Regions from separate parts of the Streptomyces sp. NPDC017448 genome, predicted to be linked through region 1. Evidence: riboswitches for the same ligand, from Rfam matches in the RefSeq annotation. Region 1 holds a riboswitch; the other holds the start of a gene.
The links. A riboswitch is a leader RNA that binds a small molecule or an ion and turns the genes downstream of it on or off. The one in region 1 is predicted to bind cyclic di-AMP.
Positions count from the first base shown of each region.

Region 2: it holds a riboswitch for cyclic di-AMP, as region 1 does, so the genes downstream of both, ACH4K1_RS11085 (transglycosylase family protein) here and ACH4K1_RS28875 (M23 family metallopeptidase) in region 1, are expected to answer to the same signal.

Region 1 covers NZ_JBIRLM010000024.1:18,665-22,861, reverse strand. Annotated here, with positions in the region: gene ACH4K1_RS28885 (MerR family transcriptional regulator) at 1-461, shown strand, start outside; gene ACH4K1_RS28880 (PP2C family protein-serine/threonine phosphatase) at 603-1,814, shown strand; cyclic di-AMP (ydaO/yuaA leader) riboswitch at 2,063-2,215, shown strand; gene ACH4K1_RS28875 (M23 family metallopeptidase) at 2,227-3,255, shown strand; gene ACH4K1_RS28870 (aldo/keto reductase) at 3,524-4,197, shown strand, end outside.
Region 2 covers NZ_JBIRLM010000005.1:88,201-92,397, forward strand. Annotated here, with positions in the region: gene eno (phosphopyruvate hydratase) at 1-1,189, opposite strand, end outside; gene ACH4K1_RS11085 (transglycosylase family protein) at 1,510-2,226, opposite strand; cyclic di-AMP (ydaO/yuaA leader) riboswitch at 2,232-2,414, opposite strand; gene ACH4K1_RS11090 (transglycosylase family protein) at 2,704-3,747, opposite strand; gene ACH4K1_RS11095 (cytochrome P450) at 3,927-4,197, opposite strand, start outside.

The DNA of each region.
Region 1 (4,197 bases):
CCTCGGTGCGGACCACTCTCCACAAGACGCTGGAGGGGACGGAACTCATGGCTGACGAAGTGTTCGACGGGTTCGACCACACGGTCCACGAGCAGGAGGTCACCGAGCGCTGGGGCCGGGACGCGTACGCGGAGGGCGACCGCTGGTGGCGTTCGCTCGGGGCGGCGGGGAAGAAGGCGTTCCAGGACGAGCACGAGGCCATCGCCCGGGACTGGGGCCGGGCCCGCGAGGCCGGGTTCGCCGCCGACGGTCCGGAGGCCCAGGAGATCGCGCGCCGGCACTGCGCGTGGCTGGCGTCCTCGTCGGCCGAGGAGCCCGGCCGGTCGTACGTGAAGGGGCTCGGGGAGATGTATGTCGCCGATTCCCGGTTCGGAAAGAACTACGATCGCTACGGGGACGGCACCGCCGCCTTCGTACGGGACGCGCTGACGGTCTACGCGGAACACCGGCTCTCCGACTGACCACGGGCGGCCGAGCCGCCGCCCGCATTCCCCCTGTTCGGCCGATGAGGAGTCGCCGCTCGGCGCGGTTCCGGGAAGCCTGGACGGGGTGCGGCACCGTCCGCAGCCGTGGATGGACCGGGCAGGAGTGCACAGGTGGGGATGGCCAAGGAGCGGCGTCGGGGCGCGTCGGGGGGCGTCGGCGCGGTGGCCCGTGCGGTGTTCGGGTCGCCGGACGACGCCGGGACGCCCGGCACCCGGGTCTCCCGGCGGTTCGTCCGGATGCTGCCGGCGCTGCTGATCGTCGGGGGGCTGGTCTTCGACTCGCTGACCCCGGCCAACTTCACCGCCGTCCCGCTGTTCGTCGCGGCCCCGCTGATCGCCGCCCCGTTCTTCTCGCTGTCCCGGACCGTCCGCACGGGCATCGCGGCGCTCGGCTCCGTCGTCGTGATGAGGTTCTCCGACGGGTTCCCCACCCAGGCGGTGCCGATCATCGAGATGCTCACCGTGCTCACCGCGTCGGTGCTGGCCCTGGTCATCAACGGGGTGGTGCGGCGCGGCAACGAGCAGCTGGCCTCGGCCCGGGTCATCGCGGAGACCGCCATGCGGGCTGTGCTGCCGACCCCGGCCGAGCGGATCGGCGGGCTCCAGGTGGCCGCGCGGTACGAGGCGGCGCAGGCGGACGAGTTCGTGGGCGGCGACCTGTACGCCGTCGCCGACACCCCCTACGGCGTCCGCGTGGTGGTGGGGGACGTGCGCGGCAAGGGGCTGGGCGCCGTCGAGGCGGTGGCGGTGATCATCGGGTCGTTCCGGGAGGCGGCCGAGCAGGAGCGCTCCTTGGAGGGCGTCGCGCAGCGGCTGGAGCGGGCGCTCGCGCGCGAGGGGACGCGGCGGTACGGGCTGGACGCCATGGAGGGGTTCATCACCGCCGTCCTGGCCGAGATCCCGCCCGGCGCGGCCTCGCTCCGCCTCGTCAACCGGGGCCACCCCGAGCCGATCCTGCTGCACGGGGACGGCACCCTGGAGGTGCTGGCGCCCTCGACGCCCGCGCTGCCGCTGGGGATGAACCTGGGGGTGTGGCCGGACCGGGCCGACGAGTGGGCGATGCCGCCCGGGGCGACGCTCCTCGCCTTCACGGACGGCCTGTCCGAGGCCAGGAACGCCGACGGGGTCTTCTACGATCCGGAGGCCCGGCTGCGCGGACGCATCTTCCCGGGGCCCGAGGAGCTGCTGTCGGCGCTCACCGACGACGTACGGCTGCACACGGGCGGGCGGGCCACGGACGACATGGCGCTGATCGCCGTGGGACGGCCGGCGGAGGGGCAGCCGGTACGCCGGACGACGGTGCCGATCGTGGGCCGGGGCGAGGGGTAGCGCGGCAGCGCGCGGGGCTTTACCACGGTGTGTGACCGAAGAACACCGCTCCGCATAACGGTTGACGCACCATCAGGAAAAGGAATGTGGCTGAGCCGCGGTCAAGTCGCCCGGTTCGACCCGCTTGTGGCCCGTACGTCCCCGGCCTGTTCGTTAATGATCAACAGGAACGGCTTGGAATCGGACCCGGGTGTCTATTAACGTTCGATAACGCAGTGCGGTCGTCACAGCCGTCGTCAGGGCGGCGCCGCGCGCGAGCGCCGAATTCCGCAAGGGAACCGGGGAACCACCTACATGGGGTGAATCGGACGCCTGCGCCTCGTGAGAGGCGGAGGGGCCCGTAGGAGACCTTCCTGCTCCGAACCCGTCAGCTAACCCGGTAGGCGAGAAGGAAGGAAAGGAGTGCGCCCACGTGGCGTCCAACAAGCCTGCCCCTGAGGCCGTGTCACCCTTCACCGCAGACGTCTACGGCGGTGCGGAGCGGTCCCCGGGCGAGTGGAACCCCACCGAGGACACCCTCCGCCCCGTGCGCGGCAGGCACCGCGTGGCCAAGCAGCGAGGTCTGGCCCGTAGCTCCACCGTCCTCGGGGTCGGCGTCATGGCGGCCGTCGGAGCGGGTGGCATCGCCACCGCTCAGGACAAGGCCCCGGTCTCCATCTCTCTTCCCGATTCCATCGCGGACAATCTCCCTGACGCCAAGTCCCTTCCCGGCGTAGGGGCGTTCATGGCGGACGACGACAACAGCGACCCGGTCGCCGCCGCGCCGCTCACCACCGCCGGGCTCACCGCCGCCGAGGCGGAGAGCGGCACCGACGCGGGCGAGGCCCTGCGGGCCCGGATCCTCCAGCAGGCCGAGCAGCAGCAGGCCAACGCGGACGCCGAGGCCAGGGCCGCGGCGGAGAAGGCCGCGGCCGAGAAGGCGGCGGCGGAGGCCGAGGAGCAGCAGGACGAGGCGGAGAAGAAGGCCGCCGCGGAGAAGAAGGCCGCGGAGGAAGCGGCGAAGAAGAAGGCGGAGGAGGAGCGGCTCGCCAAGCTCGCCGCCAGCTACTCCCTGCCCACCTCCTCGTACACGATCACCTCGACCTACGGCCAGTCCGGAGCCATGTGGTCCTCCGGCCAGCACACCGGCCTCGACTTCGCCGGGGCTGCCGGTACGCCCCTGAAGGCCGTGCACAGCGGCACGATCATCTCCGCCGGCAACGCGGGCGCGTACGGCTACCGCACGGTGCTCCAGCTCGAGGACGGCACGGAGATCTGGTACGCGCACCAGTCCTCGATCGAGGTCTCGGTCGGCCAGAAGGTCACCACCGGGCAGACCATCGGCCGCATGGGCGGGACCGGCAACGTGACCGGTGTCCACCTCCACCTGGAGGTCCGGACCGCCGGCGGGGCCGCGATGAACCCGATGGCCTGGCTGAACAGCAAGGGCCTGCGGGTCTGAGCCCCCGGGGGCCGACCGCCTCGCCGGCCCCGGGCCGGCGCCCTTCCTCGGCCGGCCCTCCCCGAAACCCCGGCAGCCCTGACGCACACCCCCCGACGTCAGGGCTGCCGGTCTGTCCGGGGGACGGACGGGCCCGCGCGGACGGGGCCGGGGGGCGGACGGGGCCCGCGCGGACGGGTCCGGGGCGGACGGCCCGCGTGGGCGGGCCCGCCCACCAACGGCGGACACGGCGGAATACCGGCTCCGGACCGTTCTGTTGGGCCCTCATATGACTTCTGCGCGCACTCCCCTCGGCACCTCCGACCTCCAGGTCTTCCCGCTCGCCCTCGGCGGCAACGTCTTCGGCTGGACGGCGGACGAGGAGCAGTCCTTCGCCGTCCTGGACGCCTACGTGGCGGCCGGCGGCAACTTCATCGACACCGCCGACGTGTACTCCGCCTGGGCCGAGGGCAACCGGGGCGGGGAGTCGGAGACCGTCATCGGCAACTGGCTCGCCTCCCGCTCCAACCGGTCCGACGTCGTCGTCGCCACCAAGGCCGGCGCCCACCCCGACCACCGGGGCCTGTCCGCCGGTGCGATCAAGGGCGCGGTCGACGCCTCGCTGAGCCGGCTCCGTACCGACCGCATCGACCTCTTCTACACGCACTTCGACGACGAGACCGTCCCCGTCGAGGAGATCGTCACCACCCTCGACCAGCTGGTGAAGGACGGCAAGGTGCGCCACATCGCCGCCTCCAACATCAGCTCCGAGCGGCTGCGGGCCTCCCTCGACTTCTCCGAGCGCGAGGGCCTCGCCCGGTACGTCGCCCTCCAGCCGCACTACAACCTGGTCTCCCGCGACACCTACGAGGGGGAGCTCCAGGACACCGCGGCGGCGGCCGGCCTCGCCGCCGTCCCGTACTACGGGCTCGCCTCGGGCTTCCTCACCGGCAAGTACCGGCC
Region 2 (4,197 bases), on a different contig from region 1:
CGACGCGGTCCGAGCGGGCCGGGGCGCCGGTCTTGATCTGGCCGCAGTTCACGGCGACGGCGAGGTCGGCGATGGTGACGTCCTCGGTCTCGCCGGAGCGGTGCGACATCATGCACTTGAAGCCGTTGCGCTGGGCCAGCTCGACGGCGTCCAGGGTCTCGGTCAGCGAACCGATCTGGTTGACCTTGACGAGCAGGGCGTTGGCGGAGCCCTCCTCGATGCCGCGGGCCAGCCGCTCGGGGTTGGTGACGAAGAGGTCGTCGCCGACGATCTGGACCTGGGAGCCGATGCGGTCGGTGATGACCTTCCAGCCGGCCCAGTCGTCCTCGTACAGCGGGTCCTCGATGGAGACGAGCGGGTACGCGGAGACGAGCTCCTCGTAGTACTCGGTCATCTCGGCGGCCGAGCGGGACTTGCCCTCGAACTCGTAGACGCCGTCCTTGTAGAACTCGGACGCGGCGACGTCGAGCGCGAGCGCGATGTCGCGGCCCGGCACGTAACCGGCCTCCTTGATGGCCTCGACGATGAGGTCCAGGGCGGCGCGGTTGGACTCCAGGTTCGGGGCGAAGCCGCCCTCGTCGCCGAGACCGGTGGAGAGGCCCTTGGTCTTCAGGACCTTCTTCAGCGTGTGGTAGATCTCCGCGCCCCAGCGCAGGGCCTCGGAGAAGGACTCGGCGCCGATCGGCGCGATCATGAACTCCTGGATGTCCACGTTGGAGTCGGCGTGCGAGCCGCCGTTCAGGATGTTCATCATCGGAACGGGCAGCAGGTGGGCGTTCGGGCCGCCGAGGTAGCGGAAGAGCGGCAGGTCCGACGCCTCGGAGGCGGCGTGCGCGACGGCCAGCGAGACGCCGAGGATGGCGTTGGCGCCGAGCGACGCCTTGTTCTCGGTGGCGTCCAGGTCGAACATCGCCTGGTCGATGAGGCGCTGCTCGGTGGCGTCGTACCCGACGAGCTCCGGGCCGATCTGCTCGATGACGGCGAGGACGGCCTTCTCGACGCCCTTGCCCTGGTAGCGGTTGGGGTCGCCGTCGCGAAGCTCGATGGCCTCGAACGCGCCGGTGGAGGCGCCGGACGGAACGGCAGCACGGCCCGTGCTGCCGTCGTCGAGGCCGACCTCGACCTCGACCGTGGGGTTGCCCCGGGAGTCGAGGATTTCCCTGGCTACGACGACGTCGATGGACGGCACGAGGCATCTCCTTCTGGGATCTGACACTGGTTGTGCAGGGTCACTGTGGCCTTGCGACCCGAGCCTATCCGGCTCGGCCCCGTTGACCGGCCGACCGCCCGCCTCCTGGGACGAAAAAGGGGCCGGGAGCGTGCGTATCGGGGCGAAACTCCAGAAATCTACTGAGCGGTAACCACAAGAGGTGAACGCAGCCGGGTGCGCTTCCCGCCTCCCGTCACGAAGAACCCGGCCCGGCGCGCCGGGGGGAGCGCGCCGGGCCGGGAAGCCGTGCGGGGGAGGGGGCCGCCGGACGCCCTCCCCCCGGGGAGGAGAGACGGCGGTTACTTCAGGTGGAGCTGCTGGCCCGGGAAGATCAGGTTCGCGTCCTCGACGATGTCGTCGTTGAGCTGGAAGAGCTTGCTCCAGCCGCCCTTGACGCCCTCCTTCTGAGCGATCTTGCTCAGGGTGTCGCCGGTCTTGACCTTGTACTCGCCGTCGCCCTTGCGGACCTTCTCGCCGGTCGGGGTGGTGACGGTCTTCTTGCTCTCGGCCTGCGGAGCGGCCTTCGGCGCGGCCTGCGGAGCGGAGCGCTGCTCGGAGCGCGTGGTGGGCTGCTCGGCCTCGCGCTCGGGCTGCGCCTGCTGGGACTGGCCGGAGCCGGTGTTGACACCCGGGTCCACGCCGTCGTTGGTCAGGCCGCCCGCACCGGCGCAGGCCCAGGCGCCCGGGCCCTGCATGTCGAGAAGCTTCTCGGCGGTGGCGATCTGCTGGTCCTTGGAGGCCAGGTCGGCGCGGGCGGCGTACTGCGTACCGCCGGCGGCGGCCCAGCTGGACTGGGAGAACTGCAGGCCGCCGTAGTAGCCGTTGCCGGTGTTGATGGACCAGTTGCCGCCGGACTCGCACTGGGCGACGGCGTCCCAGGTCTCGACGGAGGCGGCGGAGGCGCTGGTCGCACCCATCAGCGGGACGGCGACGGCGGCGCCGGTGACGCCCACCAGGGTGGCGATACGGGTGGCCTTGGACGGGCGGCGGTGCTTGCCCTTGCTGTTCAGCAGCATGGAACGAATCTCCTCACCGACGCCTACGAGGTGAGCTGTCGGGTTCGGGCTGATGAGTTGCCCGGCCGTGCGTCCTTGCGCACCGCTTCACCCCTAGCCGGCTCCGTACGGCCCCGTCTTCTCGACGAGGCGTCCGGGCCCGGCGGCTTACCTGGGTCCCCCGCTCCTGCCTACGGCGCTTGCGCGTCTGTTCCCTCCGGCCGCCGGCAGGATTCGGCGTGACGGTCGTCGGGGCCCGCGGTGCGAGCGGCTTAGACCGTAAACACAGCCAACCCCGACATTCAAGGACGGACATAGGGGACAATCAGTCCGAACTCGCCGCCAGGGCCCGCCCGTTTCCGCAGGTCGGGGGCGATCCGCCCGGATCGGCCGGGTGAAATGCGTGAGTTGAAGCAAAGAGACCCATGTCTCACTTACGCAAAAGTGGACATAGGTCTCTGAACTGCCCACATTTTCGGGGCGTTTTCCTGCCGGGGGTCAGTCGGCGGCGGGCTTCTCGGCGCTCTCCGGCGCGGCCGGATCGACGCCCGGTTCGGCCTTCCGGTCCAAGCCCAGGTCCAGGTTCTGGCCGGGCAGGATCAGGTCCGGGTCGGGGCCCAGGACGTCCTTGTTGGTCTCGTACAGGCCCGTCCAGCCACCGGGGAGCTCCTGCGCGTCGGCGATCGACCAGAGGTTGTCGCCGGCCCTCACCGTGTATCCGCCCGGCGCGCCGCCGTTCCTCGCGCCTCCGTTCCTCGCGTCGCCGTCACCGCGCGAGGCGTGCCGGCCGGAACCGCGCGGGCCGTCGCCCTCCCGTTCGGCCTTCTCGGGCGCGGGGGCGCCGCGGTGCTTGCCGCCGCTCCGACGGTCCTCGCCGCTTTCGCCCGCCGGGGCCTCGGTGCCGGCCGAGGGGCCCGCCTCAGGGGCGTCGGAGGCCGGCGGGTCGGTGGGCGTCGCGGAGGGGCCGGGGGCTCCGGTCTCTTCTTCCGCAGCGCCCTTCTCCGGCGTGCCGCCCTTCTCGCCCCCGCCCTTCTCCTCGGTTTCGCCGGATGCGCCGGATTCATCGGCCTTGTCGCCCGTGTCCGCTTCACCGGTCGGCGCGGCCGAGGGGTCGGCGGCGGGATCGGCGGGCGGAGGGGTGCCGGGGTCGACGCCGGGCAGGCTGCCGTCCACCGCGAGGCCGGAGATCACCGCGCAGCTCGGCCACGCCTTGGGGCCCTGGTCGTCCAGGACCTTCTCGGCGATGGAGATCTGCTGGGACCGGCTGGCGAGGTCGGCGCGGGGCGCGAACTCCGTGCCGCCGTACGCCGACCAGGTCGCCTGCGAGAACTGGAGCCCGCCGTAGTGGCCGTTGCCGAGGTCGGCGCTCCACGTTCCGCCGCTCTCGCACTCCGCCACCCGGTCCCAGGTGGCCGAGTCGGCCGCGTGCGCGCCGCTCGCGCCGAGCAGCGGGATGGCGATGGCCGATCCCGTCACCCCCGCGGCGACGACGATGGCGGGTGCCTGGCGAGGTCGGCGGTGTCTGCCGTTCGCGGAGCCCATGGGTATGCCTTCCGTGCGACTGACGAGCGAGGTGCCCGGGCGCCGTACGGCGGGTTCACACGCCCCGCGCCCCGGTGCCCGAGTGACGCGTGGGCATGGTGCGGCCCGCACGTCGAACCGTGAACCTAGCGGGATGCGAACGTATGTCACAAGTCGATGCAGCGCAGATCACGTGAAAGTCACAGAGGTGACAGGCTGTCACTTCTCCCGGTCCGGACACCCGGTTCGAACCCGACCGGAAGAGTCCGCAACCCCCGCATGATGAGCCCGCCGCGCCAGCGCAGATCGGCGGGATCACCGGCGAGTCGCAGGTCGGGGAGGCGCCTCAGGAGCGTGGTGAGCGCGGTCTGCCCCTCCAGCCGGGCCAGCGGCGCGCCCAGGCAGTAGTGGATGCCGTGTCCGTACCCGAGGTGCTGGTTGTCACGCCGCGCGAGGTCCAGGACGTCCGGT